One region of the Paenibacillus sp. FSL W7-1332 genome, then DNA from elsewhere that is predicted to be linked to it. Evidence: predicted binding sites of a transcription regulator. Region 1 holds the regulator's gene; each other region holds the start of a gene.

Region 1 (10,119 bases):
AACGTGGCTGCTCACGATCACACGACATACCGCGTTCCGGTACAAAAAGGCTTTTTTCTTTCGGAAAGTGACCCTTAAGGACAGACTGCACATCGATGCGTCAAGTCGGTCCGCGGAACTGGAGTATCTGGACGGGCAGTACACGGATGAAATATGGGCCATGATTATGACTTTACCCAGGAAGTTTAGGGAGGTGCTCATCTTGGACCTTTACTATGAGATGTCAATCAATCAGATTGCGGAGTTCCTTAACCTAGCGGCGGGTACCGTAAAATCCAGACTGTATCGGGCAAGGAAAAAAGTGCAGAACCTGTTAAAGGAGAATGGAGATGAATGAGGATAAACCAGACTGGTATTCCCGGGTTTCAAAGGGACCTTTTCCAAATGATAAATTTACGGCTGAAATGAAAAAAAACGTCCAGATGTCCGTGATCCGTGACGAAGGTAGGCCTAAGCGCCGAAAGTATCTACAAGTTGGCTTTACAGGCGTGCTGCTGCTTCTGGTTATGATACTTGCCATACAGCTGCCTTTTGACGTTGAGGAACAACAGAGAGCTGGGGATGTACCACCACATAACGAGGAGACAATTCGGGCGCAAGGCTTTACAGATCAGGGAAGGCTCAGTGTGGTTGCTGTGGAAAAGGAAAAAATCACGACACTGGGAGCTCCTAGCTGCTTCGGTATCGAAACGGACCAATCGTTTACCGGAAACTACATCGTACGATATAGCTATAATGAAGTTACGGATGAAGTAACCACGCTGGATGATCTTACTTTTATTCAGCCAACTTCTGCAGCTGTCCATATGGTTCGATTGCCGTTTCAGGATGCGGATGTATTTATACTTGCACCGCAATATCAGGACTGTCATGCCATACAGATCTACGCATTCGCCGTGGAGCATGATACGGGCAAGGCTGTGCAGCTCAGGTTTCAAGATGAATTAACGGTGTCCTATACTTCCTATTACAGACCAGGTACTGCACCCATGGTGAAAGACAATAAGCTTGTTCTGCAGTCCACGGAGGGACCAGGTGGGGAAGGCTCGCCGGATTATAAACCTACACGGATGTATCGGCTGGATCTTAAACAAGGCATTATGGAGCATACAAACTAGCTATGATCAAGTTTCGTGATCTGTATAGAAAAAGCAAGAGGTTACCATCCAATTAAGGGAGGTAACCTCTTATTCATAGATCTATGAGATTAGTGGACATCCCGGAAGAGTCCGATTACTTTACCGAGAATCGTAACATGGTTCAGGCGCAGTGGCTCGTAGGTAGGATTCTCCGGTTGCAATCTTACATGATCCTTCTCCTTATAGAAGGTCTTTACAGTTGCTTCGTCTTCTTCTGTCATCGCTACTACAATGTCGCCATTGTCTGCAGTTTGCTGCTGGCGCACAATGACATAGTCACCGCTGTGAATGCCAGCTTCGATCATACTGTCACCGACAACCGACAACATGAAAACCTTATCGTCTCCTACATAATGCTGCGGGAGCGGGAAATAATCCTCAATGTTCTCCATGGCTGTAATAGGAACACCTGCAGTGACTTTACCAACAACAGGCACTCTGGCAATGGTGTGGGTAAACAGATTCGCGCTATCGGACTCTTCTTGGCCAAGCAGCTCGATTGCTCTTGGTTTCGTAGGGTCACGGCGAATTAGGCCTTTCTTCTCCAAACGGTCAAGATGTCCATGGACCGTTGAACTGGAAGCTAGTCCGACAGCCTCTCCGATTTCCCGGACAGAAGGCGGGTAACCCTTGCTACGAACTTCGTTGCGGATAAACTCTAAGATCGCCAGCTGGCGGCTGGATATTTTCGACATGCCGTATCAACCCCATTTAGTAACGTTTGGGAAAATTATAACATAGAACTTCCGTTCGTACAAACATAAGTTCTAAATAAAAATAGAACAAATGTTCTTTTGGGTATTGAATCAAACAAGTGTTCGTGTTAATATAAATCCATAAGAGAACACTTGTTTGGGAGATGATGATTCCATGTTGAAATACAGTACATACCGCAGCATTTATGAGAACGTTCCAGTGCAAACGATGAAGTCCCCGGAGACTTGGATCCACCAATTAAAGTCCAGAATGGCATCCATTCCTTTTATAAAGCTTTTATTCATCCTGTTGATCGTAGCTTCTTTTTGGACAGGGGCATACTCTGTTTTTGCCGGGGGGATGGACAAGCCTACTGGGGAGAAGCAGGTTATTGTTCAATATGGTGATAGTTTGTGGCGGATTGCTTCCCTTCATAAACCGGCAGATATGGATACACGAGTATATCTTGATAGCATCCGAAGAATGAACGGATTGAAAGGTCCGGATATACAGGCCGGAGAGGTGTTGTCTTTACCAGTCTGGTAATGGGATGATACTACGAGAGGCTCTTTCCTTATATATGTCTCAACTTCTCGCTTCATATTTGTAGTCTTGCCTGACGATGTGATTTCACGCAGTATAAGCGTGTTTATAATAGACGAGTATTGATTTCTTAACAATGAGGAGCCCATATATAGGCATCATATGTTCATATTTGTTCTTAATAAGAGTTTGTAAGGGCGCTGTTGCCTTGACAAGCTCTTTTTCACATGTTTAAGTTATACATGATATCGGAATTGGAGGAGAAGTCATGGACATCGATACTTTGGTTGAACGCATCAATGTACTAGCAAGAAAACAGAAGAGTGAGGGATTGACCGCGGAAGAGCTCAAAGAACGGGCTGAGCTTCGGGAAATATACCTTAACAATATTCGCAGTAACTTTAGACAACAGCTGGAATCGATCGAATGGGTTGATGAAAATGAACAAAAAGGCGGCCCGCGATTAAAGCATTAGTCGATGAACTGGCATCTGGATCTACAACAGTGGATTCAGGGACCAGATAGTAGGATAGAATTATAATACTTGGGGTGCCGATTATTCGTGGGAATCGAATACGGTAACCCCAAGTTTATATGGATTGGTAATATTTTGAAATTGAGTCCAGGGGGAACCATATGTCACGATCATGGGAAAGAAAAGTCAACAAAAATATGTCACAGCTCAACAAGCAGCGTAAGAAGCAGGGGCTGACCTCGTACCAAGGCTCTGCCGTTAATGATAAGCATGACGTGTTTAAAGGACGTAAGTATGTACTTCCGTTAGTGCTTGTTGCATTGGCTGGTTTGTATGCGCTTCTCGGAACGGCGACGTCACAGGCAGCCGGTGGAAGCAATGACGTGTTGAATTGGGTTGGTGTCAGCTTGTATATTCTGTTGGCGCTTATGATTTTCTTACGCAAGCCTTACTTGAAGATTGAGCGTGCTTCCGTATCCACGATGAAGTTCAATCGGGAACGTCGTTTGGCTGTATCCGATATCGAGAAAATCAAATTGGCTTCGGGCTCTGTTGTGATTCAAGGCAAGGGAAAAGCAGGCAACTGGGTATTCTCGCGCATGATGAATCTTTATGATACGAAAGCGATGGGCGAAAGATTGGAAGAGTTCGCAAAGACTCATCAAATTCCAGTGGAGCATAATTAACAAATAAAATAGAGATCACAGTGTATATGAGGAGTGGGAGAGACATGCCGATAGCTGCGGTTTTGTTTGATTTGGACGATACGTTGTTGTGGGATGAACGTAGTGTGGAAGAAGCGTTTGAAGTGACTTGCCAGGCCGGAGCGGACGAGACCGGCGTTGATGCCAAAGCACTGTTGGCCGCAGTACGGGAAGAAGCGAGAGCATTATATGAATCCTATGATACCTTTGCTTTTACCAAAATGATCGGAATTAACCCTTTTGAAGGCTTGTGGGCTAATTTTACGGCTGGATCACAGCCTGAATTCAGACAGCTGCAGGAGCTGGCACCCGTATACCGCAAGGAATCATGGCGGCGCGGACTTCAGCGCCTGGGCGTTGATAATGAAACCTTGGCCCAGACGTTGGCCGAACAATTCGCTGCTGAACGCAGAACAAGACCATACGTATATGAAGAAACGTTTGAAGTTCTGAAGGAACTGCAGGGGAATGTAAAGCTGCTGCTTCTTACGAACGGAAGCCCGGATCTGCAGCAGGAGAAGCTGGACGGTGTTCCAGAACTGGTTCCTTATTTTGATCATATTATCATATCTGGCGATTTTGGCAGAGGAAAGCCGGATGTTTCCATCTTCCAGCATGCACTCGACTTGTTAGGTGTCGAGGCGGATCAGGCCGTGATGGTAGGAGATAAGCTGACCACAGACATTAAAGGCGGAAATGCGGCTGGACTGCATACCGTTTGGATCAATCGGGTAAACCGACCTCATGATCCTTCCATTCAACCGAAGTTTGAGATCAAACATTTATCGGAGCTGCACACCATCGTAGCATCCCTATAAACCATGCAATAAAGAGCTTACACCTGTATACTTGGTATTCTACTGTACATAGGAACAGCCATAACTGCAGAATTCTGCGGTTATCGGCTGTTTTTTTGTTGGTTATACGATCGGACTTCAACCTTGCAGCTGGCTATGATAAACGTCACACAATTGTAAGCTGCATGAGATAGAAGTAACAGAATAATGAGATATAATGGAATAGGTAACTTAACGAGGTTTGGAAATGACCATTACGTGAATGAACCAATACATAGTCCTATTTTGTAAAAGAGGTGTAGAGCATGACCCGAAAAAAAATGGCCCTAATTGCAGCTATGGTGCTGATGGCAGTTGCGCTTGCCGCATGCAATGACAGCAAGGCAGAATCCGGTGACGATGTGATGGCCGAACCCATCATCGTCGAGCTGTCTCTGACGCCGGAGAGCATTAAGGCTGGCGAGAAGGTACTGATCGAAGCGAAGGTGACGCAAGCCGGAAGTCCGGTGGAAGATGCGAACGCTGTGGAATTTGAAGTCACGCTGGAAGGCGGCGGCGTTCAGGCGAAGGTCCCGGTTAAGCATGATCAAGGCGGGGTATACAAAATGGAGAAAACCTTCGATGAGGCAGGAACCTATCGGATTGTTTCACATGTCACGGCGAGAGGACAACATTCCATGCCGTTAAAGGAACTGAAGGTAACAGAGTAACGCATCACTAATAAATAAGGCAGCGCATGATCCGGGAAGCGGATTGTTGCGCTGCCTTATTTCATTTTCCTGTTCAATCAGCTTCCATGAGCCTTAGGGCTTATTGGAATTGAGGATCTTCTACCGGTGTGGCTACCCACCCGTTCTCCTCAATGAAAAGACGAACGGCGATGATTTGCTTGTTCTCCATCAATGTGAAGAAGTGAGGCGTGTTTTCCGGTACGGAAATGACATCGCCTGGCTCAAGCTCTACATTAAAATAACCGACATCGTCGGAGCCCTTAATAATGAAGATTCCTTTTCCGCCGACAATCGCACGGATTTCGTCTTCCGAGTGGGTGTGAACCTCTTCGAATTTTTTCAGCAGGTCCTCTATATTAGGCGTGGACTCGGATAGTGTGATGACATCCCAGATTTTGTAGCCGCGTCTTGCAGCCAAGTCACGAATTTCTTCATCAAAGATGTCCAAAATGCGCTTCTTATCGTCATCACTCAGCTTGAAATTTTCTTGAAGCGCTGCCGGGAGTTTTTCCATATTCCAGTGCTCGTAAACAACCTCTTGGTTATTCAGGAATTCCCGAACATTCTCTTCCCCAGTAATGCGTTCGTTCGTGTTGCGAATCACAATCTCTGCCATAGCTTTAACCCTCTTTCTCCCGTTGGATTAATATGTATTATAGCCCCCCTCACAGCATTTGTCATCTGCAAATGTGGATTTGTACCCATTGCAACGCAATATTTCGGCTTTTCTATTGAAAAATATTCTGATACACTAAGATTTAACGTTTTCGGGGGAGGTTTATGAGTTGAACAAGCCTAGCTTACAAGAAGTACTTAAAGAACGAATATTAATTCTTGATGGTGCCATGGGCACAATGATCCAGCAGGAGGACCTCTCAGCTGAAGATTTTGGCGGTCCGGACCTTGATGGCTGTAATGAAATGCTGGTCATTCATCGGCCGGATGTCATTCAGAAAATACATGAACAATATCTTGAAGCAGGTGCCGACCTGATTGAAACCAATACGTTTGGCGCAACCTCGGTTGTGCTTGCTGAATACGATATACCTGAACTTGCCCGGGAAATTAACCTGAAAGCGGCTCATTTGGCCCGTGCTGCGGTTGAAAAATATTCCACGCCGGACAGCCCGCGTTATGTGGTCGGAGCGATGGGGCCAACAACGAAGACGCTTTCGGTTACCGGCGGTGTGACCTTTGCCGAATTGATCGAGAGCTACGAGGAGCAAGCCGTTGCCTTGATTGAAGGCGGCGTTGATGCACTTCTGCTCGAAACATCGCAGGATACATTAAACGTGAAAGCCGGGAGCATTGGGATCCGCCAAGCGTTTGATAAAACGGGAGTCACGCTCCCAATCATGATATCCGGAACGATCGAGCCGATGGGCACGACGCTGGCCGGACAAAATATTGAAGCTTTCTACATTTCATTAGAACATCTGAATCCCGTATCCATTGGCCTAAACTGTGCGACTGGCCCGGAATTCATGCGTGACCATATTCGCTCCTTATCCGAAATGTCCAGAAGCGCGATCAGCTGTTATCCTAACGCGGGTCTCCCGGACGAGAATGGGCAGTACCATGAATCCCCTGAATCGTTGGCTCAAAAGATGGGGGCTTTTGCTGAAAAAGGCTGGCTTAACATTGCCGGCGGTTGCTGTGGGACAACACCGGACCATATTCGCGCATTAAAACAAACGATGGATGGCTTCTCCCCACGACCGCTGGATGGTGGACATTTGCCGGCATTATCCGGTATCGAGCCGGTATATATCGAGCAGGAAAACCGACCGTATATGGTAGGGGAGAGAACGAATGTTCTGGGCTCCAGAAAGTTTAAGCGTTTAATCGTAGAAGGTAAATACGAGGAAGCCTCCGAGATCGCCCGTGCACAGGTTAAGAATGGCGCTCATGTCATTGATGTGTGCGTACAGGATCCGGATCGTGAAGAATCGGAAGATATGATTAAGTTCCTGGAGCTCGTAGTTAAAAAGGTTAAAGTGCCGCTTATGATCGATACGACGGATCCGGCAGTAATTGACTTGGCGCTGCAATATTCGCAAGGGAAAGCGATTATTAACTCCATTAACCTTGAAGACGGTGAAGAGAAATTTGAGCATGTGATCCCGTTGGTGCATAAATACGGTGCCGCGGTTGTCGTTGGAACTATTGATGAGACCGGTCAGGCAATCCATCGCGATGACAAGCTCAAGGTGGCCCAGCGTTCATATGATCTGTTGGTGAATAAATATGGGGTCTCGCCAGAGGACATTATTTTCGACACACTTGTATTCCCGGTAGGTACGGGGGACGAGCAGTATATCGGATCAGCCAAGGAAACGATTGAAGGCATCCGCATAATTAAAGAAGCCATGCCAAAAGTGCATACCATTCTCGGCATCAGCAACGTTTCCTTTGGATTGCCGGAAGCGGGTCGTGAAGTCTTGAACTCCGTTTATCTGTACGAATGTACGAAGGCCGGATTGGACTACGCGATCGTGAATACGGAGAAGCTGGAGCGTTATGCCTCGATCCCTGAAGAAGAGCGTCGTCTAGCCGAGGACCTGATTTACAGAACCAATGATGAGACGCTGGCGGCTTTTGTCGCGGCATTCCGGGATAAGAAGGTAGAGAAGAAGGTTAAGGTATCCAACCTGACGCTTGAGGAGCGACTTGCATCCTATGTGGTGGAAGGTTCCAAGGAAGGCCTCATTCCGGATCTAGATGAAGCATTAACCAAATACGGCGCGCTGGAGATCATCAATGGACCTCTGATGGCCGGGATGACCGAGGTTGGACGTTTGTTCAACAACAACGAACTGATTGTCGCGGAGGTGCTGCAAAGCGCCGAAGTGATGAAAGCCTCCGTGGCGTATCTCGAATCCTTTATGGAGAAAAACGAGTCGTCGGTCAAAGGGAAAATCATGCTTGCCACCGTGAAGGGGGACGTGCATGATATCGGTAAAAACCTGGTGGAGATCATCTTATCCAACAATGGTTATCAAATCATTAATTTGGGTATAAAAGTACCACCGGAGCAAATTATCGAGGCATACCGCCGTGAGCAGCCCGATGCGATCGGCTTGTCCGGTTTGCTCGTGAAGTCAGCCCAACAGATGGTATCCACCGCCCAGGATTTGAAGAACGCGGGCATTAGCGTTCCGATCATGGTAGGCGGGGCGGCTCTTACACGGAAATTCACGAAGACCCGCATTCGTCCCGAGTATGACGGCATGGTGCTTTACGCTAAGGACGCAATGGATGGTCTTGCGTTGGCCAACCAGCTGAGTGATCCGGTTCAGCGGACGAGAATCGCGGAAGAGATCAAGGCAGAACAGGAAGCCGATGCTGCGGCTCCGCAAGTGGTTAAAGTAATGCCGAAGCTGTCAGAAGGGCTGCGCTCCAAAATTTCGACCGATGCTCCTGTATATTTACCACCGGATATGGAGCGGCATGTGCTCCGAAATTATCCGATTTCGCATATTCTGCCATATATCAACATGCAGATGCTGTTAGGACATCATTTAGGTCTGAAAGGTTCAGTGGAACAGCTGCTTAAAGCCAAGGATCCCAAGGCGGTATCGCTTAAGGAAACCGTTGATGGTATTCTGAAAGAGGCCGTTCAATCGGGGATCATACAGGCGCATGCGATGTACCGTTTCTTCCCGGCACAGTCTAGAGGAAATGAAATTCTCATATACGATCCGAATGATACAACAAAAGTATTGCATACCTTTACGTTTCCAAGACAGCAGGTTGAGCCGTACCTGTGTTTGGCGGATTTCCTGAAATCCGTAGACAGCGGGGTTATGGATTACGTTGGATTCCTTGTCGTTACAGCTGGTCACGGTGTCGGAAAATTGTCCGGAGAATGGAAGGACAAGGGTGATTATTTGCGCTCCCATGCGCTTCAATCGGTTGCGCTGGAAACAGCAGAAGGGCTGGCGGAGCGGATTCACCATATGATGCGGGATACGTGGGGATACCCCGATCCGGCAGACATGACAATGAAACAGCGCTTGGGTGCGAGATACCAAGGCATTCGCGTATCCTTCGGATATCCGGCCTGTCCGGATCTGGAGGATCAGGAACCGTTATTTAAATTGATGCAGCCAGAGGATATCGGCGTTCATCTTACCGAAGGTTTCATGATGGAACCGGAGGCATCGGTATCCGCCATGGTGTTCAGCCACCCGGAGGCTCATTATTTTAACGTGGATAAAGCTTAACATTTGAATACCGGTACAGCCGGTTTGAAATCCTCCGAATGTTTCGGGGGATTTCTCCGGTTTACAACCGAAAGGGGAGAAGAGGGATGGAACTCTATTTTCTAGGAACTAATGCGGGGGTTCCTACGCTGCAGCGTAACGTGACCTCGATTGCACTGCGTTTGCTGGAAGAACGAAGAAGTCTGTGGCTGTTTGATTGTGGAGAAGGCACGCAGCATCAAATATTGAAATCCCCGCTTAAGCTGTCCAAGCTTGAGAAGGTATTTATTACCCATATGCATGGTGATCATGTGTTCGGTTTGCCAGGCTTGCTGTCCAGCCGAGGTGCCCAAGGGGTAACTTCACCCCTGACGATATATGGTCCCCCAGGTATAAAGCCCTTCATTGAAACGACGCTGAGCATCAGCCAATCGCGCGTACCCTATACGATGGAGGTCATTGAGCATACCGGAGGCGTGTTGTTTGAGGACGATAACTTCCTCGTGGAATCGGCTAAGCTGGATCACAGGGCCGAGAGTTACGGCTACCGTATCGTGGAGAAGGATCTTCCCGGCAGTCTGGACCTGAAGCGGTTGGCGGATTATGGACTGAAGCCAGGTCCGCTTTATGGCAAGCTGAAAAGAGGGGAAAGCGTGGAACTCGGCGACGGACGATGGATTCATGCCTCAGATGTGCTCCTGACACCGAAAAAAGGGAGAGTGGTCACGATTCTCGGGGACACAAGGCCATGCCCTGGGGTAGAGACTCTGGCCAAAGGCGCCGATCTTTTGGTTCATGAAGCCACTTTCATGGAGGATCTGTCCGAACT
Region 2 (10,119 bases), 2.0 Mb from region 1:
CGTTCTCTGCGGTGGGCGGAGATACGAAGGATCCGGACCAACTTCTGGAGCGTATCCGCACTGAGGTGGATAAGCTAAAGGCAACCGGATTTCAGGCATTCGACTTTGAACGTGCCCGCAAGAAGAAAATGGGCGGATACTTGCGCATGCTCAATTCCCCTGAAAATATTGCTCATGAATTCACTCGCTATCAGTTCCGCGGGGCGGATTTCTTTAAGGTTCTACCGGTTTATGAATCCATTACCATAGATGATGTAAACCGCCGTCTGCAGGAGCATATCGATTGGGATCAATTGGCCGTATCGATCGTTGTGAGTCCGTAATGAAGCAAGACATGGGAAGAGAATTGAAACCGATCGGGGAAATGACGGTCCTGATCACGGGTGCCAGCAGAGGTATTGGAGCGGCTGTTGCCGAGCGTTTTGCTTCGGTACGCATGAATGTCGTTATCCATTACATGAATTCGCATGAAGCGGCCAATGAAGTTGCCCGCCGCTGTATGGCCTATGGTGCTAAGGTATTAACCGTGTCCGCGGATCTTCGCGACAAAGAGCAAATATTGCGCATGCAAGAGAAGCTTCAGAGTCATGATATGGAGCCGGATATCCTGGTCAACAACGCCGGGGTATCCCATTACGGGCTTCTGTCTGACGTGACCGAAGAGGAGTGGGACACTTTGATGTCCATTAACCTGAGAGGGATGTTCCTGTGTTCCCAGGCGTTTATGGGGCGGATGATCTCCCAGCGATTTGGCAGGATTATCAATGTGTCCTCGATCTGGGGATTGTCGGGTGCCTCCTGCGAGGTATTGTATTCAACAAGCAAAGGCGGCGTTAACGCTTTTACGAAGGCCCTTGCGAAGGAGCTTGCCCCATCAGGCGTGACGGTGAACGCCGTTGCCCCCGGCGCGGTGGATACGTCCATGCTGGGGCATTTGGAATCGGATGAGATCCGCATGCTGGAGGATGAAATTCCGGTCGGCAGATTGGCGCAGCCGGATGAGATCTCATCACTGGTGTATTTTCTGGCGCTGCCCGAGTCGGGCTACATTACCGGGCAAGTGATCAGCCCGAATGGCGGTTGGGTGACCTGATCGTCATTCGTGGTGCAATTCACCACTCATAAGGGATTGGTTACGGGGACATATTACTATTGTTACTTTAAATCTGAATTGCCACCACGCAAAAGGAGGATTTAATTCATGTCATCCGTAATCAAAAACTTTGATTCCTGGAAGAAATTTCTGGGCGAGCGCGTCGTTCAAGCCGAGAAAGCGGGTATGAGTGAAGACACCATTTCTCAGCTGGCTTATGAGATCGGTGATTTCCTCGATGAGAAGGTTGACCCGCAAAACTCATCTAACCGGGCACTGAAAGAATTGTGGGATGTAGGTAACGAGGAAGAACGCCACGTTATCGCGCGTCTGATGGTGAAACTGGCCAAGAACAACGCATAACCCTCTTGCAAAAAGCCCCCCGCCAACGGGGGCTTTTTGTCAAGAAAAAAGAATGTAATTTTCATGTCATCGTTAATACTTGCCTTTCATTTTTATTTTATATATCATTAACGTGACCCATTTTTCATTTGACCTGTTTTTGCGTGCAATTTTCGCTGGAATTTGTCGAATATTGATGGAAAAGAAGTGCAAAGAGGTGTCTTTGTGGAATCGAATCAATGGTACATGGAATACAAGATACATAAGAACCGGCCTGGTTTGCTCGGCGATATTGCTTCCGTATTAGGTATGCTCGAAGTAAACATCCTGACCATTAACGGGGTTGAAGGCCAAACTCGCGGAATGCTGCTGGAAACGGATGATGAAGAAAAAATTATCCTGATGGGCAAAATGTTAAACAAAATGAAAAATATTACGGTAACAGCCTTGAGACCCCCGAAACTGGTCGATATTTTGGCTGTCCGACATGGACGATATATTGACCGGGACTCGGATGATCGTAAAACGTTCCGTTTTACGCGTGATGAGCTCGGTTTACTTGTTGATTTTTTGGGTGAATTGTTCAAAAGGGAAGGTAATCAGGTTATCGGTCTTCGCGGAATGCCACGCGTCGGCAAAACCGAGTCCATTATCGCCGGCAGCGTCTGCGCGATGAAGCGCTGGACCTTTGTTTCCTCGACGCTACTCCGTCAAACCATTCGCAGTCAACTCTCTGAGGACGAGATGAATTCGAACAATGTTTTCATCATTGACGGCATTGTGAGCACGATCCGATCCAACGAACGTCATTATCAGCTCCTGCAGGATATCATGGGGATGGAGAGCACGAAGGTGATCGAGCATCCGGATATTTTTGTTCGCGAATCCGAATATTCCTATGAGGATTTCGATATTATAATCGAATTGCGAAACAATCCGGAAGAGGAAATCGTTTATGATACGTTCACGGGCTCTTATAGTGACGATTTATAATATTGTTTTGACTTTGACCACGAATTTCTAAAGTAGGAGGTGATGGCATGTCCGAACTGGGACAGCAATTAAGGGAGGCGCGTCTACAAAAAGGGATGAGCCTTGATGATGTGCAGGAAATGACAAAAATACGCAAGCGATACTTGGAAGCCATCGAGGCAGGGGATTACAAAGTACTTCCCGGCAGTTTTTACGTGCGGGCATTCATCAAAACCTATGCGGAAGCGGTGGGGATTGACCCGGACGAACTGCTTGAAGGCCATAAACAGGATGTGCCTAAATCCGAACCGGAAGCGACGATGGAACCGGTTATTCAAAAACGTGCCGCCAGACCTTCAGCCGAACGGAACATGAAATGGCTGCCTACACTGCTGATGTGGACATTCCCGATTTTGATCGTTGTTGTCATTTACTTGGTGGCCATCAATTCGAATGAGCCTAAGGAAGAACCTCCGGTAAGCAATAATGATCAGACGCAGACGGATCAAGCGCAAAAGCCGGAAGACACGGGCAATACGGATCCCGCCACGCCAGGTGACGGAGCGCAGGGCGGCGACAACACCACGGACGATACCGGTAATGGTAACAACGAAGGTACAGACGGTGAAGGAACAGACGCAACAGACGCAACGGACGGAACAGATGGCACGGACATCGACGAACCGGGAAATACAACGCCTGGAGAAACGACGGTGACGCAGGACCGGACGGAAGGCAAGAACACCGTATTTAAGGTAACAGGCTCGTCCGTGAAGGTTGAGATTGTGGCAACGAGCGAAGGTAAGAGCTGGGTAGAAGTGTATCGTGGCTACAATACCTCCGGAGAGAAGTTGGCTTTCCAAATGCTTGAGAATGGTGATTCTCTCAGCTTTGACCTGGATAGCCAGGGACTTTACGTGAAATCAGGGAACTCCGCTGCAACCACCATTACGGTTGGCGGCCAGCCCGTAACGGATGGAAAATCAACGTCGCGTATCTTGCTGGAGCCGGCTGATGGTTCCGCAGGCATGATGGACAACACGGGTACGGATGCCACAGGTACTACAGGTACATCGGATACGACAGATATCGAATAATTGCCTGTCCTCCAGGCCATCATAACAGCATGCAGCTGCATGCTGTTATTGCACTTCCTGGAAGAGGTGATGCTCTCGTGACGGTCAACTGGATTATATTCGGATTAGGCGTTATCGTCAGCCTCTTGGGCTACTATTTGATTCCAAGTGACTGGGGATATGGCATATTAGGCTTTGGACTGGCACATATTTTGCTCGGTATACTGAGCATGTTTCGCCGTCCGGTGCATGATGAGAAAGCTAGCAGTTGACGGAGCAGGCTTCGTTTTCGCCGGATGTTGGCGATAAGCGGAGTCTTTTTCGTTCACATTTATCCCGCTGATCTCGTAGAGGATTAGACTTGGCTCACGGTTTTACCTATAATAGAAGCATTATCGCCAAATGAAAGGAAGGATTCACCATGGCTTCAGAAAACTCATTTGATATCGTATCCAAAATGGATATGCAGGAACTTAACAATGCGGTTAATCAGGCGGAGCGGGAGATCGAGAACCGTTTTGACTTCAAGGGCAGCAAGAGCAGCTTGAAGCTGGACAAGGACGCACTGGTCATTGCATCCGATGACGAGTACAAACTCAACGCCGTTATTGATATTTTGCAAACCAAGATGGTGAAACGGGGCTTGTCGCTGAAAAATGTGGAGTACGGCAAGATCGAGCCGGCTTCCATGGGTACCGTTCGCCAGCGCCTGACCTTAAAGCAAGGAATCGATCAGGAAAATTCGAAAAAGATCAACATATTGATCCGTGATTCCAAGCTGAAGGTCAAGAGTCAGATTCAAGGTGACCAAATTCGGGTAACCGGAAAAAGCAAGGATGATCTTCAGCAGATCATGCAGCTGCTTCGCAAAGCGGATCTTTCTCTGGACCTGCAGTTCACGAATTTTAAATAAACGCCGCCACAGGCTCATATAGGATGGGATGGACAGGTTTGTTTCTTTTGACAGGGCGTGAGCGGAAATATTATACTAAAAAACGATATATAAGGATTAACGTATACATAGATTACTGGGGGATGAATATGACAGACAGCGCTTCACGCTTCGAACCCTTTAGGCTCTTGGGAAGAGCGACCCTATTGAAGTACAGATGGATAACAGTCGCGGGGTCTGCGAAAATTTCAAGACAACCCGTTGCAAGGGAGGTTGCCCCATGAATTTACCCAATCGTATCACGTTGGCCCGCATTTGCTTGATCCCTGTCATGATGATTTTCCTGCTGGTGGATTTTGATTTTTATCCGGCTCCTATTGTGTGGAATGATTTCGTCCTTCCCTACAACCAATTGATTGCAGCATTGATATTCATACTTGCAGCAAGTACGGATGGGATTGACGGGTATTTGGCCCGGAAAAACAATATGGTGACGAACCTGGGTAAACTTCTGGATCCGCTTGCGGACAAACTGCTGGTGGCAGCCATCCTCATATCGCTTGTGGAGATGGGCAAATGCGAATCCTGGATTGCTGTAGTCATCATCAGCAGAGAATTCGCGGTTACTGGCTTGAGACAAATTGCACTCCTGGAAGGTTCCGTCGTTGCAGCAGGTCAATCGGGGAAAATCAAGACGGTGATTCAGATTGTGGCGATTGTCGCGCTTCTGATCAATAATTTCCCGTTTGTATTCTTGGGAATTCCGTTTGATGTCATTGCAATCTGGGCTGCCGCGATGATTACGATCTATTCGGGAATCGAATATTTTGTCCAGAACAGGCATCTTCTCAAAGGTGCCGGGGCGTAACGGCAATAGGAGCAATCCTATTGCTTTTTTCTTCCGCAGGGTAAGAACTTTATGAAAGCGGGTATTTGTGAAGAGATAGCAGACACAGGAGGATGGACGAATCATGAAAGCAGAAATCATTGCAGTTGGAACCGAACTTCTTCTTGGACAGATTGTGAATACCAATGCACAGTATTTGTCCAGGCAGCTTGCTTCAATGGGAATCGATGTATACTATCAAACCGTTGTCGGGGATAACATGGAGAGGCTCAAGGAGGCCTTGCGGCTGTCCAGCAGCAGAGCCGATATCGTTCTTCTGTCCGGTGGTCTGGGCCCCACACAGGATGACCTGACAAAGGATGCGCTCGCATCTTTTCTAAATCGTTCATTGCATATTGATCGGATGGCCATGGATCGGATTGAACGCTTTTTCCATGAACGAGGATCCGTAATGACCGAGAACAATCGGCGCCAGGCTCTGGCCATCGAGGGCGGGACTCCGCTTCCGAACGAAACAGGCCTCGCCGTCGGGAATGCGGTATCCTATGAAGGGACTCATTACATTGTGTTGCCGGGTCCGCCGAAAGAGCTGATGCCGATGTTTGAGCAGGAGGCCAAGCCTTGGCTTCTGCAGCATGTGCTTACGGAAGAGCTTCCCATCTATTCAAAGATGCTCAAATTCGCAGGCATCGGGGAGTCCGCGCTTGATAAGCGCCTGGAGGACCTGATTACGGCCCAGACCGATCCGACGATTGCGTTGTATGCCAAGGAGGGGGAGGTCACCGTCCGGATCTCCACGAAGGCAGCCAGCGAGGCTGAGGCCATGGTGCGGCTGAATGAACTGGAAGCCCGGATCCAGGAGAGAGGCCCGGAATTTATGTATGCTAACGAGGATGTGCCCATTGAGAAGGTCATCGTCGATATGATGGCGGATCATAGCTGGACGCTGAGCGCTGCGGAGAGCTGCACGGGAGGCCTTGTAGCGGAGACGCTGACCTCTATCCCCGGGAGCGCGTCCATGTTCCTTGGCGGGATCATCTGTTATACCAATCAGATCAAGGAGAAGCTTGTGCATATCCCGCATGCGCTGCTTGAGGGGGATGATGCGCCGGGAGCCGTCAGTGCAGAGGTTGCCGAAGCGCTTGCGGATCATGTCCGGATGGTAACCGACAGCGACTTTGGTTTATCGGTAACGGGCGTGGCAGGTCCAGGGTATGCTGAACGCAAGCCTATAGGTCTGGTTTACATTGGATTGTCTCAACGGGGAAAAGAAACGGAAGTGCACGAGCTGCACCTTCAGGGTAACCGTGAAACGATCCGGCTCCGAGCTACGAAGGCGCTGCTCTACCGGCTTTGGCAGCGTCTTGTTGCCTCCAAACAGGTTTAGGGTTGCAGAATAGGGATATCCGCTATTCGAAAAAAGTAAATAATTTACACCTTGCTTGGCAGCTCTTCTTGTATTTACGAACGGTTCCAAGTATAATGGGAAATACGGAAGAACCGTGGCATATCGTATGATGTTGCCACGGTTCTTGTTGTTTATACATAAGGCATGGAGCATATACGGGAAGGGGTGCGGAATAAAAAAAAACGAATGTATGTTCGAAAAAAAGCTTGGCAAACGTGTCAAAACAAGGTATGATATGACTATCAACAGTGAAGGGTTGTGGAACAATTGTCAGATCGTCGTGCTGCGCTGGAAATGGCGCTTCGTCAGATAGAGAAACAGTTCGGAAAAGGTTCCATCATGAAACTGGGTGAATCCACCCACATGCAAGTAGAGATTGTGCCGAGCGGATCGTTGGCATTGGATATAGCTTTAGGAACCGGCGGCTTGCCTAGAGGCCGGATTATTGAAGTATATGGACCGGAATCCTCCGGTAAAACAACAGTAGCCCTCCATGCGATTGCGGAAGTTCAGAAGGCTGGTGGACAGGCTGCATTTATCGATGCCGAGCATGCTCTGGATCCATCGTATGCAAGCAAATTGGGCGTTAACATTGATGAATTGCTGCTCTCCCAACCGGACACGGGTGAGCAGGCGCTGGAAATTGCGGAAGCTCTGGTACGCAGTGGTGCAGTTGATATCATCGTTATTGACTCGGTTGCTGCACTGGTACCAAAAGCTGAAATTGAAGGCGACATGGGTGACTCCCACGTAGGTCTGCAAGCTCGTCTGATGTCCCAGGCTCTTCGGAAATTGTCGGGTGCTATTAATAAATCGAAAACAATTGCCATCTTTATCAACCAGCTTCGTGAGAAGGTTGGTGTTATGTTCGGTAACCCTGAGACGACTCCAGGTGGACGTGCTCTGAAGTTCTACTCGACGGTTCGTTTGGACGTGCGTCGAATTGAGAGCATCAAGATGGGCAACGATGTGGTGGGTAACCGCACACGGATTAAGGTTGTTAAGAACAAGGTAGCGCCACCTTTCAAACAGGCTGAGCTTGATATTATGTACGGTGAAGGCATCTCTAGAGAGGGAAGCCTGATCGATATCGGAACGGAACTCGATATCGTGGATAAGAGCGGCGCATGGTATTCTTATTCAGGTGACCGTCTTGGCCAAGGACGGGAGAATGCGAAGCAATTCTTGAAAGAGAATCCGGAGATCGCTAGTGTTATCGAGAACAAAATTCGTGAAGCGAGCAATCTGACCACGGCTGTTCCTGAGCCTTCCGAGAAGGATAAGGAACAAGAGGAATTAGAAGAGCAAGAGTTGTTTAAAGTAGAGTAGTTCATTGCTGGTTATCGATTACAGTGTTGAGGACCGTCCGGTGTTTGTAACGCCAGACGGTCTTCTTTGCATTTATTCAGACTTCCAGATGCAGTCTTGGTTATTTTACTCAGAAATGGTGCGGTAGTGAGAGGAGCGACATATGGAAGAAGAGAATAAGGAAATGTCGGAGCAGGCAGAAGCATCAGGTATAGGGCATTTTCCGGACCATGAGGATTTGATTGTAACGTCAGTCGAAATGCTGAAAAAGCCCAAGCACCGATACCAAATCGCGTTTGGTCCGTACCTTATGACCGTTCATGAAGATGTGATGCTGAAATACCGGATGTTCAAGGGGAATGTTTTTCGCAAGGAAGAGCTTGAGGAAATTATCGTGGCCGATGAACGACAGAGGGCTTATGTAGAGGCGCTGAATCATCTGTCCAGGAAACCCAGAACAGCCAAGGAGATCACCCAGCGTCTGCAGCAAAAAGGTTTCGAGCCGAGTTGCATAGAGACAACGCTGGAGCGATTGGAGAAGGACAAGCTGATTGATGACGCGTTATACGCCAAGATGTGGACAGAGCAGCGAATGACAAGCCATAAGAAGGGGAGGCTGTGGGTCAAACAGGAGCTGAGACAGAAGGGAATCGGCACGGAGCTGATCTCCGAGGCTTTGGGCGAGATCAGTGCAGATGCCGAATTGGAGAGCGCGCTTGCCGTGGGACGGAAAAAATGGCAGCAAACCCATGGAGAGTTGCTGGATCGCAAACGTAAAACGGGAGCATATTTAATGCGTAGGGGCTTCGGCGGGGATCAGGTGCGTCAGGTGCTCAAGCGTCTGGTTGACGAGGATCAGGAAAAGGGCGAGTGGGACGACGAGCTGGAAGATTTCGAATAAAGGGCAGTTTGGATACTTTTTCGTGAAAGAAATGGTTTCATTGGATGAAACTGACGTTTACCCATTGCTTTCCCTTGACAATATCTTTTTATAAATACTAAAATAAATATGAATCTTTTTATCATAAATTAGAATCCTTTTTCCTTCCAAAAAAGTGACTACTTTGTGAAAGATTCTTTAATCGCCAATTCATAGTGAAATGTATTCCGCTGGCTAAGGCGGGATTTGCGTACGTGATACGGCGTGCGCAGTATGGACGGCAGCTTCCACTGCCGGAAAATTTTATGTATGAATGAGTAACCTGACAATTGAACATTTCCCAAGGAATGCCTTGGAGGAAACAACGAGGAGGTGATCAGATGCATCCAATTTGGTGGATCATAATCGTTCTCGCTGTAGCCGCTATATTCTTTGGGTTCGGTTATTTTATTCGCAAATCCCTTGCAGAAGCTAAAATTTCCAGTGCCGAGCATGCCGCTTTGCAGATCGTAGAAAGTGCGAAGAAGGAAGCAGAAGCATTGAAGAAAGAAACGGTTCTCGAAGCTAAAGACGAAGTTCATAAAATTAGAGCCGAAGCTGAAAAAGACACTCGTGAGCGCCGGAATGAAATTCAACGGCAGGAGCGCAGATTGTTGCAAAAGGAAGAGTCGCTGGATAAAAAAATAGAATCTTTGGAACGTAAAGAAGAACAAGTGGCGAACAAAGAGAAACGAATAGAAGAGACCCAGCAGCAAATCGATGCCATTTACAAGAAACAAACGACGGAACTGGAGCGCATCTCCAACCTCACGATGGAGGATGCCCGCAGCATTATTCTCAGTAATGTTGAACAGGAAGTTCGTCATGAAACCGCTCAGATGATTAAAGAAATCGAGCAGCAGGCGAAGGAAGAGGCAGATAAGAAATCACGCGAGATCATCACGCTGGCTATTCAGCGCTGTGCGGCTGATCACGTCGCGGAAACCACGGTATCTGTTGTCACTTTGCCGAATGAAGAAATGAAGGGCCGGATTATCGGACGTGAAGGCCGGAATATTCGTGCGCTTGAGACCCTTACAGGGATTGACCTTATTATCGATGATACTCCGGAAGCTGTTATTCTCTCCGGTTTTGATCCGATTCGCCGTGAAATTGCCCGTACAGCTTTGGAAAAGCTCGTGGCGGACGGACGGATTCATCCGGCTCGTATCGAAGAAATGGTGGAGAAATCCCGCAAGGAAGTGGACGAACGCATTCGCGAATACGGAGAACAAGCGACTTTCGAGGTTGGCGTTCACGGT
Region 3 (10,119 bases), 660 kb from region 1:
ATAATAACTATGTATGAATGAGGAGGAACAGTAGCACATGTTATGGCATGAATTAACGATACATACCACGGAGGAAGCCGTGGAGATGATTACGAATTTCCTGCATGAGGCGGGAGCCGGAGGCGTTTCGATCGAAGAATCCGGTACGACAAACAAGAAGCGGGACACATCCCTTGGACAGTGGTTTGATGAGATCGTTCCGTTTAACGATATTCCTGAAGGGCAAGCCGTAATCAAAGGGTACTTTGATGAGACGGTGACCTTGGAAGCGATCCGTGATGAGATAACGCCGCGCGTGAATGAACTGAAGGAATTTGGGATTGATACAGGTGAAGTCAGGTATGAGATGAAGACCGTCGATGAGAATGAATGGGCAACGGCCTGGAAGCAGTATTTCAAACCGATCCGTGTATCCGAGCGATTGACAATCAAGCCGACATGGGAAGAGTACACGCCGGAATCCGATCAAGAATCGATTATTGAGCTGGACCCGGGCATGGCATTCGGCACTGGAACGCATCCGACGACTTCGTTATGCTTGCGCACACTCGAGATGGTGATCAAGGGTGGAGAGGAAGTCATAGATGTCGGGACAGGCTCTGGCATACTTTCCATCGGCGCCGCGCATTTGGGAGCTTCACGGATACTGGCTCTCGATCTGGACCCGGTTGCTGTATCCAGCGCAATGGAGAATACCCGTCTTAACGGTTTGGAAGATCGGATTACGGTCAAGGAAAGCGATCTGCTCTCTGTAATCACCAATCAATCCGATTCATCCGATCTGGGCGTGACGCTTCCGGTACAAGTTGTAGTGGCTAACATTTTGGCTGAGGTCATCCTGTTGTTTGTAGACGATGTATACCGGGCTCTTCGGCCGGGAGGCGCTTATATCGCCTCGGGCATTTACAAGAACAAAGAAGAGATCGTAGAAAAGGCGCTGATTGCCTCCGGTTTCGAAATTGCCGACATCTGCCGCGAGGATGATTGGGTTGCGTTCGTGGCGAGGAAAAACTGATTATGGAGTTTTTGGACCAACTGTTATTTTATCCGCTGGAACAACTTCCTTTTTATCTGATTGCTTTAATTATTGCCTTTACCGTGCATGAATTCTCGCATGCCTATTTTGCGAATAAATTCGGAGACCCAACGGCCAAGCTGCTGGGAAGGGTTACACTGAATCCGGCGGTACATTTTGATTTTCTGGGGATTATTCTCTTGCTGATTGCAGGTTTTGGCTGGGCACGGCCGGTACCGATCAATCGTGAGAACTTCAGCAACCCGCGCCGAATGAGCATCATTGTGGCGGCGGTGGGTCCGCTGAGTAATCTTATGTTAGGTATACTTGGTGCGCTCATTTATGCTGTTCTGTACCAAACCGGGATTATTCCTCCAGAGGGAATTACCAAGACGGATCAAGCGGTGCATTTGTTCTTTAATATATTTATATTGCTCAACTTCTTTCTATGTCTGTTCAATCTTGTTCCATTGCCTCCGCTGGACGGCTACAGGGTTCTTGAGAATGCGTTGCCTCCGCGTCTCAGTGCGAGGATTCAGAAGTTTGAGCAATGGTCGATCCTTTTCTTCCTGTTGATCATATTGTTGCCCGTGTTCCAGGATTATACGATCAAGCCCCTGTATGATGCGGCACATGCGCTGTCTTCCAAATTTTTGGACATGTTCATTATGATGACCGGCGGTTACAGGCTCTGATTTACTCTGGTCAGTTAGCACGAAAAGTTGTATGATGTGGTTTGGCGATTTTGGAGTTAGGTGAGGTTAAAGATGCAGCGATATTTTGTCACTCCCGAACAATTCGAGGGAGACCGTGTTGAGATTACGGGCGATGACGCCCGTCATATTACCAAGGTCATGCGAGGCAGGCTTGGTGATAAATTGATTGTAAGCGATGGGGCATCCCGCGAAGCCATGGTGGAGATTGAAAGCATCGAGGCGGCCAGTGTCATTGCCGTTGTAATTGAACCCATGGAGATGACCCAGGAACCGCGTCTGCAAGTGAGCATCGCTCAAAGCTTGCCGAAAGGCGATAAGATGGAGACCGTCATCCAAAAGTGCACCGAGATCGGCGCGGTGTCCTTTGTGCCCTTTTTATCGGACAGAACGATTGTTCAGTACGATGCCAAGAAGGAAGGAAAGCGGCTGGAGCGCTGGCGCAAGATTGCGAAAGAGGCGGCTGAACAGGCGCATCGTAACCGGATACCGTCTGTTGAACAGCCTTTGTCGTGGAAAAATCTGCTTGCAGCGTTTTCCGGCTATGATGCCGTATATTTTTGTTATGAAAAAGAGCATGGCTCCCAGCTGAGGGACGTGCTGAAGCCTTTTGTAGAGCAGGCGCTGTCGAATTCGGCCGAGAAGGCGAGCTTGCTGCTGGTCGTTGGACCCGAGGGCGGCTTTACGGAAGAGGAATGCCGAGCCGCCGAAGATGCAGGAGCCGTATCCGTTGGACTTGGAAGACGGATCCTTCGCTGCGAGACTGCCGGTATGACGGCGCTTGCCTGCGCACTATATGAATCTGGAGAAATGGGGGGCGTTTGAACATGCCATCCGTAGCGTTTTATACGTTGGGTTGCAAAGTCAATTTTTACGATACCGAGGCCATCTGGCAATACTTCAAAAATGAAGGCTACGACCAGGTGGACTTCGAACAAACCGCAGATGTTTATTTGATTAACACCTGCCACGTTACCAATACAGGGGATAAGAAGAGCCGTCAGATGATCAGACGCGCGGTTCGCCGCAATCCCGAGGCCATCGTGGCTGTAACGGGCTGCTACGCCCAGACCTCGCCTGCAGAAATTCTGGATATACCGGGTGTGGATCTTGTGATCGGGAACCAGGATCGCGATAAAATCATGGATTTCATCCATGATATTGAAAAGACGCGTCAGCCGATTAATGCTGTTCGCAATATTATGAAGACCCGGGTATTTGAGGAAATGGACGTTCCGGATTTCGCAGAACGCACTCGTGCATTTCTGAAAATCCAGGACGGATGCAACAACTTCTGTACGTTCTGCATTATCCCTTGGTCCCGCGGTTTGTCACGCAGCCGTGATCCGAAGAGCATCATCAAACAGGCGCATCAGCTGGTTGGAGCAGGGTATAAGGAAATCGTGCTGACCGGTATTCACACAGGCGGATACGGAGATGATCTTGAAGATTACAGATTGTCCGATTTGCTGTGGGATCTTGACCGGGTAGACGGTTTGGAACGGATCCGCATCAGCTCCATCGAAGCAAGCCAGATCGATGAGAAGATGCTGGATGTGTTGAACCGCTCCAGTAAAATGTGCCGCCACCTTCACATTCCGCTGCAAGCGGGGGATGATACGGTACTGAAACGGATGCGCCGTAAATATACAACCGAAGAGTTCTATAACAAGATGGGCTTGATTCGTCAAGCGATGCCCGATGTAGGCATTACGACGGACGTTATCGTTGGCTTCCCTGGCGAAACCGACGAGATGTTCCGTAACGGTTATGATCTGATGAAGGCAATTCAGTTCTCCGAGATGCATGTATTCCCGTATTCGAAGCGTACCGGCACGCCGGCGGCACGGATGGAGGATCAGGTGGACGAGGAAGTGAAGAATGCACGTGTGCATGATTTGATTGACTTGTCAGAGCAGTTGCAGCTTGCTTATGCTGAACGTTTTGTGGGTCAGATTCTGGAAGTGATACCGGAGCGCGAATACAAGGGAGCTCCTAACGGCGGAAAGATGCAGGGGTACAGCGATAATTACCTGCAGCTTGTATTCAACGGATCGCCTGATCTCGAAGGCAAACTGTGCCGCGTAAAAGTAACCAAAGCCGGTGTGAATGAATGCGAGGGTGAACTCCTCAGCGTCATGGATCATGGACTAAAGGCAGCTGCCCAGTAATTCCAATAGCGGCCATACCAGACAAGGATTTCATTTCCTGGCTACCGGAAGTGGAATCCTTGTTGTACATGAAGGAGGAATAGGAACATGACATATACACAGATTTCCGCAGGCGGCGTGGTATACCGTCATCATGAAGGGGCGCTTCAGATCCAGCTTATTTTGGACCGTTATGGAAAAACCTCGCTTCCCAAAGGCAAGATGGAAGCCGGTGAAACCGTCGAGCAAACGGCACTTCGAGAGATTTGCGAGGAGACAGGTATAGTCGGATCCATCACCTCTCCAGTGGACATTATTGCATATAAATACCATCATCCCGAGTTCGGCCAGGTGGACAAGGAAGTTCATTACTATCTGGTTAAGGCAGAAAAAGGCAGCTTAAAACCCCAAATCGAGGAAATCAACGGGGTGGACTGGTTCGAGCCTTTGGCCGCATGGAGGAAGCAGCGCAGCAACGGATATAATAATAATGATATCATCCTGCGTAAAGCGCTAACGCTGCTCGAGGTTAGCGTTCCTGCGGATGAAGATATGAAATTTTAGGTCTGTGCCCGCTTGTTCCAGAAGGGCAGATAGCATAGTGGGAGCGCGATAAGCGAGCATACGATATTAAACAAGGTTTGCGCATGGGCGATTTGCCCGGCCGGATCCGCTGCTAACCATCCGGATACGGCAGTTAAGCCCGATATGAACGGGGTAAAGAGCAGGACTCCGCCGATATTCAGCCCCATATGGGACCATGCCACGAATCGCCCTGCTCGGGTACTGCCGATGGCTGCGATAAGCGCTGTGGCGCAGGTGCCGACATTGGAGCCAAGAACGATGGCAACGCCGATCTCCGGAGGCAGGGCGCCACTGGCTGCAAGCCCCATAGCCATAGCGATGACAGCGGCACTGCTGTGCATCAGAGCAGTCAATATCGTTCCGGCTGCAATGCCCCAGAGGACGCTCCGCGAAGCGTGGTCCAGGAACCATTGGAACACACCGAGGCTCTGAAGGGTCGGGCCGATGGATTGCATGAATTGTATAGCAAGCAGCACCAGCGAGAATCCGGCGACAGCAAGGCATAAAAACTGGCTGCGGATCAAATTGTTTTTTAACTTGTCGTAGCTCGAAGGCGCGCGCTCGCTGACGAGTACGGCCCCGACCCATAGCATTAGCGAGAGGACAAGCAGCGGCATGGCGGCTTGTCCAATCTGGAGGCTGATGAGCTCGGTGGTTACCGTTGTGCCGATGTTCGTGCCGAGAATAACGCCCAGGGTACCGGCGAGGCTTAACAATCCGGCATTGGCAAAACCGATTGCCAGCACGGTTACGGCGGTACTGCTTTGCAACAGAGCCGTAACCGCCGTGCTGGCGATCATGCCCTTAAGGGGCGTGGATGTCGCTTTATGGAGCCACTTATGCAGCAGCGGACCGGCCCAGCGTTGAAGGGCAACCTCCATGACCTTCATGCCGAACAGGAACAGGACAAGACCATAACAGATGGGAAACCAGAGTGAGGATAGCATGATGTTCTCCTTTTAGAGGTTGTTCAAAAAGCTCTCTTTTGATAAGAAAACCAATCGAGGCCAATCAAGGATGAGCGACCGCGATTCAAAGGTAGGTTTTCTTGCGATATAGAATTTCATCAGCTCTGCTGATAACGAATAAATTCTATATCTAACACGAAGTAAATCAGGAAGTCACTCAGCATCGAATTTTGAATTCAGCCGGGCCTTCTGGTGCTCACGTACCAAACGTACGCTCCGCTCCTCAGTCCCTTGCTTCATCCAACCTTCTCGGTGCTGAAAACCGACCTTTTTGAACACGCATTTTTAGTGAAATAAAGTGGGGATATGAAGCATCCGCTGCTGTGAAAGTCAGGCGATAAACTTTTTTTCTTAATTACGTATATGACCCTTGGCGGACATGCATGCCTATGGAAATGGCCAGGGATAACTTAAGGAGTGAAATACAGTGCCATCGGTAATTTTGGAGCGCAGTCGAAAAAAGAGACTGGAGCAGGGGCATCCCTGGGTTTATAAAAGCGAGATTGCCTCTGTTGAAGGTGAACCCAAGCCGGGGGATATCGTATCGGTACTAAACCATCAAGGCCGCTTTCTCGCCTCCGGTTATTACAACCCGCAATCGCAAATCACCGTACGCACCGTTTCGTACGAGCCCGTTGAGACGATGGACAAGGCTTTTTTCGCCGCCAGGTTTCAGGAATGCCTGAAACACCGGGAACGGTTTATCGGAGATGAGAACGCCTACCGGCTGGTATATGGCGAGGCGGATTTTCTGCCGGGGCTGATTGTGGACCGTTTTGATGACGTACTGGTCATGCAGCTGCTGACGCTGGGGATGGATCGCTGCCGTGAGGACATCGTGAACGCGCTTGTCGAGGTGGTCCAGCCGAAAGGAATCTATGAACGAAGCGACGTGTCCATCCGGGAACTGGAAGGGCTGGAGCAGCGCACGGGTATTCTATACGGGGAATGTCCTCGCCACGTCACGGTGACGGAGAACGGCCTAAAGATCAAGGTGGATATCGAAGAAGGCCAGAAGACGGGATATTTCTTTGATCAGCGCGAGAACCGGGCATCCATTAAACCGTTAATGAATGGTTGGGGAAGCCGCAGCGGGATCACGCTCCAGACGGTGGAACGAGACGGTGAGAAGAAGACCTTACCGGTGAACAAAAGCGGAAAGGAAGTTACTTTTCCTTATTGGGATGGAGCCACGGTGCTGGAATGCTTTTCGCATACGGGAAGTTTCACGCTGCATGCCTGCCTTTATGGCGCCAAGAAAGTGACCTGCCTTGACATATCGGAGCATGCCATTGAAAGCGCCAAAGAGAATGTGGAATTGAACGGATTCCAGGAGCGCGTGGAGTTTGTAGTGGACGATGCCTTCCAATATTTGCGCAATCAGGTGAAAGGGCTGGAGGAACGCGAGTTGCGTGCGCAAGGGGATCAGAAAGTGGATACCTCCAAACCGCTGACCGCAGGAGGCGGACGTTCCTGGGATGTGGTTATTCTGGACCCGCCGGCTTTTGCCAAAACCAGGTCTGCCGTTAAAGGGGCTTGCCGCGGATATAAGGACATCAATCTTCATGGCATGAAACTGGTGAATGAGGGCGGTTATTTGGTTACGGCAAGCTGCTCGTACCATATGCGGCCGGATTTGTTCCTGGAGACCATTCAGGATGCGGCAAAAGACGCCGGAAAAATTCTGAGACTCGTGGAATGGCGTGCGGCTGGCAAGGATCATCCGCAAATTCTCGGGGTCGACGAGGGGCATTATTTGAAATTTGCCGTGTTTGAAGTGCGCAGCAAATCGAAACTTTAAAGTGCAGCAGCACGGTAGAAGCGAAGGATCTTGCCATGGTGGGTGAACCACAATGGCAGGGTCCTTTTTTTGTATGCCCGCAATAATTTGGAATGGGAATGAAATCCAAACGTATGTTCCATCAAACGATACTTATGCTATACTAGTAATCAGCATCTTTTTTGATAGAGAACGAACCAAGACAGGGATTTTATATGAATTTTGATGCATTTGACTAATAGATTCAAGGGCATGATTTCACCGGAAACGCAGCTGTTTTGAAGGGTGAAGGAGTCCTTTTCGGAGACGATGTAAAGGAGGCATAGCATGAGCATTCAATTTGTTATTGGCAGGTCGGGCAGCGGCAAGAGCACGTCGATCCGCCAAGAGATGATCGAGCGATTGGAGCAAGATCCCAAGGGGAATCCGATGATACTGATCGTTCCCGAGCAAGGGTCCTATGAAGCGGAGCATGCACTCGTTAATGCGGGAGGCATTCGCGGGATGATGCGCGCGCAAGTGCTCAGTTTCCGTCGACTGGCTTACCGTGTCATGCAGGAAACCGGCGGGGCCGCGAAGGTGGCGATCAGCGAAGAAGGCAAGCGCATGCTGCTGTACAAAATTTTGCGGAGGCGCAAAGAAGAGCTTCAATTGTTCGGTGCTTCGGGAGAGCAGCATGGATTTGTCGGTAAGCTGAGCGAGCTGTATACAGAAATGAAGCGCTATTGCATTGATGCTGCCTGCGTGGAGGAGCAGCTGGGACAGATGCTGTCAGGCTCTGGGAATTCTCCGATGCTTCGGCGCAAGCTGGAGGACATCGTAACGGTTTTTCGCGATTTTGAGCTTGAGATTTCAAGGTTCTACATGGATGAGGAAGATACGCTGGCCTCATTGGCAGAGGGCGTGACCCAATCAGAGTATATCAAGCGCGCGGACATTTGGATCGATGGCTTCCATGGCTTTACGCCGCAGGAGTACCGGGTGCTCCGGGAAATTATGACGCATGCCAACCGCGTAACGATTGCGTTGACACTGGACAAGCCTTATACGAACGGGAATGTTCCGCATGAGCTGGATCTCTTTCATCCTACCGCGGTGACGTACATAAAGCTTGAAGGCATTGCCGATGAGATGGGGTTGGATATGGAGCATCGTATTCTGCAACCCGATGTTCTTCCGCGGTTTCAAGAGTCCCCTCTGCTTGCCCATCTCGAGCGCGGTTATGATCGGAAGAAACGTTGGACGGAAGCTGCCCGTGACGGAGTTACAGTGAGCCATCCGGACGGCAGCAGGGCAGGTCTTCTTCTGCATGCTGCCAGTCACCGCCGGGCTGAAATTGAAGGGGCTGTACGCGAAATGGTGCGTCTCGCTCGAGAAGAAGGAGCAAGATACCGGGAAATGGCCGTGTTTGTCCGGAATATGGGAGAATATGAGCATCTGATAGGTCCTTTGTTCAGGGAACACGGCGTTCCTTATTTTCTGGATCAGAAGCGAAGCGAACTCCATCATCCGCTGGTCGAATTTATTCGCTCTGCGCTGGATATCATCGGACGCCGCTGGCGTTATGAGGACGTATTCCGCTGTGTGAAGACGGATCTGCTGCTGCCGCTGGACGGATCGCTTACCCGTGAGGACATGGACCGTCTGGAAAACCATGTGCTGGCTTCCGGAATCCAGGGCACACGCTGGACGGATGGACGCCCTTGGAAGGGAATTCCAAGTCTCTCATTAGAAGACGGAGAGAGTGAGGTGCGAAATCCGCATGGGATGCAGGCGATTGAGTATGCCAGAAAGGTGATTACGGAGCCGCTGCATGCGTTTGAGAAGCGGATGAAGAAGGCAACGAATGCGATGGATCAGAGCACGGCAGTCTACCGGCTTCTGGAGGAAGCCGCTGTTCCTGAGAAGCTCGAGCTGTTAAGCCGCGCTGCCCTGGATGCCGGGCGTCCTGAGGAAGCCAGGGAGCATCGCCAGGTATGGGGGGCAGTGCTTGACCTGCTCGATCAGATTGTGGAGATGATGGGTACGGAGAAGCTCAGCACCGAATTGTTCACGGGCGTGCTGGGTACGGGACTTACGGAGATGAAAATGGCTCTGGTGCCACCTTCTCTGGATCAAGTGCTGATCGGCAGCATGGATCGGACACGGACGGGCGGGGTGAAATATGCTTTTCTGCTCGGCATTAATGATGGTGTTCTCCCAGCCCAGTTCCAGGACGATGGGATCCTGACAGAACCGGAGCGTGTTCAGCTCGAAGACCGCGGCTTGGAGCTTGCTCCAAGCATATCCCGCAGACTGCTGGATGAACGGTTCCTGATTTATAATGCTCTGACTTCGGCCAGTAATCAGCTGTGGGTCAGCTATCCTGCGGCGGACGATGAAGGCAAGACGTTGCTGCCATCCGAGGTCATCCGCCATTTGAAGCTGATGTTTCAGATGGAAGAGGTACCATTGTTTCCAAGACCGCATGCCGGGCAATCAGCCAGTGAGCAGGAGCATTATGCCGCCCGTCCGGATAAGACGCTTGCTTATTTAACGGGGCGGCTTCGTGACTGGAGGAATGGTGAGGAGATTCCGGACTTTTGGTGGCATGTGTACAACTGGTATGCGGAACAGCCGGAATTAAGGCCACGTCTTTCTTCGATGCTCTCGTCCTTGTCTTACCGGAATGAAGCCCGGCCGCTTAAGCAGGAAACCAGCAGGCAGTTGTACGGAACGAAGCTGCGGACAAGCGTATCCCGGATGGAGCGCTTTGTTTCGTGTCCTTTTTCCCATTTTGCTTCTCATGGTTTGAAGCTGAGAGAACGGCAGTTGTACCGTCTTCAAGCTCCTGACATTGGGCAGCTGTTTCATGCTGCCTTAAGCAGCATGGCCGTGAAGTTTCAATCACAGCATCGAAGCTGGGGAG

The links. Region 1 encodes LexA, which represses DNA repair genes until DNA is damaged. Its sites were predicted from a motif close to CGAACATATGTTCG; they were not measured.
Positions count from the first base shown of each region.
Region 2: a site for LexA is predicted at 6,814-6,827, ahead of recA (recombinase RecA). Genes of this name have one in related genera too.
Region 3: a site for LexA is predicted at 7,339-7,352, ahead of addB (helicase-exonuclease AddAB subunit AddB). Genes of this name have one in related genera too.

Region 1 covers NZ_CP150209.1:2,820,795-2,830,913, forward strand. Annotated here, with positions in the region: gene MKX98_RS12540 (sigma-70 family RNA polymerase sigma factor) at 1-337, shown strand, start outside; gene MKX98_RS12545 (hypothetical protein) at 405-1,118, shown strand; gene lexA (transcriptional repressor LexA) at 1,208-1,834, opposite strand; gene MKX98_RS12555 (LysM peptidoglycan-binding domain-containing protein) at 2,010-2,381, shown strand; gene MKX98_RS12560 (DUF896 domain-containing protein) at 2,647-2,853, shown strand; gene MKX98_RS12565 (hypothetical protein) at 3,015-3,539, shown strand; gene MKX98_RS12570 (HAD family hydrolase) at 3,584-4,375, shown strand; gene MKX98_RS12575 (FixH family protein) at 4,660-5,064, shown strand; gene MKX98_RS12580 (cupin domain-containing protein) at 5,165-5,701, opposite strand; gene metH (methionine synthase) at 5,871-9,311, shown strand; gene rnz (ribonuclease Z) at 9,398-10,119, shown strand, end outside.
Region 2 covers NZ_CP150209.1:4,808,251-4,818,369, reverse strand. Annotated here, with positions in the region: gene MKX98_RS21610 (pitrilysin family protein) at 1-323, shown strand, start outside; gene fabG (3-oxoacyl-ACP reductase FabG) at 323-1,093, shown strand; gene MKX98_RS21600 (DUF3243 domain-containing protein) at 1,202-1,456, shown strand; gene MKX98_RS21595 (DUF3388 domain-containing protein) at 1,661-2,428, shown strand; gene MKX98_RS21590 (helix-turn-helix domain-containing protein) at 2,476-3,504, shown strand; gene MKX98_RS21585 (DUF4175 domain-containing protein) at 3,582-3,755, shown strand; gene MKX98_RS21580 (YajQ family cyclic di-GMP-binding protein) at 3,905-4,396, shown strand; gene pgsA (CDP-diacylglycerol--glycerol-3-phosphate 3-phosphatidyltransferase) at 4,656-5,243, shown strand; gene MKX98_RS21570 (competence/damage-inducible protein A) at 5,347-6,609, shown strand; gene recA (recombinase RecA) at 6,898-7,959, shown strand; gene MKX98_RS21560 (RecX family transcriptional regulator) at 8,102-8,839, shown strand; gene rny (ribonuclease Y) at 9,199-10,119, shown strand, end outside.
Region 3 covers NZ_CP150209.1:2,164,888-2,175,006, forward strand. Annotated here, with positions in the region: gene prmA (50S ribosomal protein L11 methyltransferase) at 38-1,015, shown strand; gene MKX98_RS09410 (site-2 protease family protein) at 1,018-1,710, shown strand; gene MKX98_RS09415 (RsmE family RNA methyltransferase) at 1,783-2,553, shown strand; gene mtaB (tRNA (N(6)-L-threonylcarbamoyladenosine(37)-C(2))-methylthiotransferase MtaB) at 2,556-3,899, shown strand; gene MKX98_RS09425 (NUDIX domain-containing protein) at 3,987-4,442, shown strand; gene MKX98_RS09430 (Na/Pi symporter) at 4,439-5,410, opposite strand; gene MKX98_RS09435 (class I SAM-dependent rRNA methyltransferase) at 5,859-7,232, shown strand; gene addB (helicase-exonuclease AddAB subunit AddB) at 7,539-10,119, shown strand, end outside.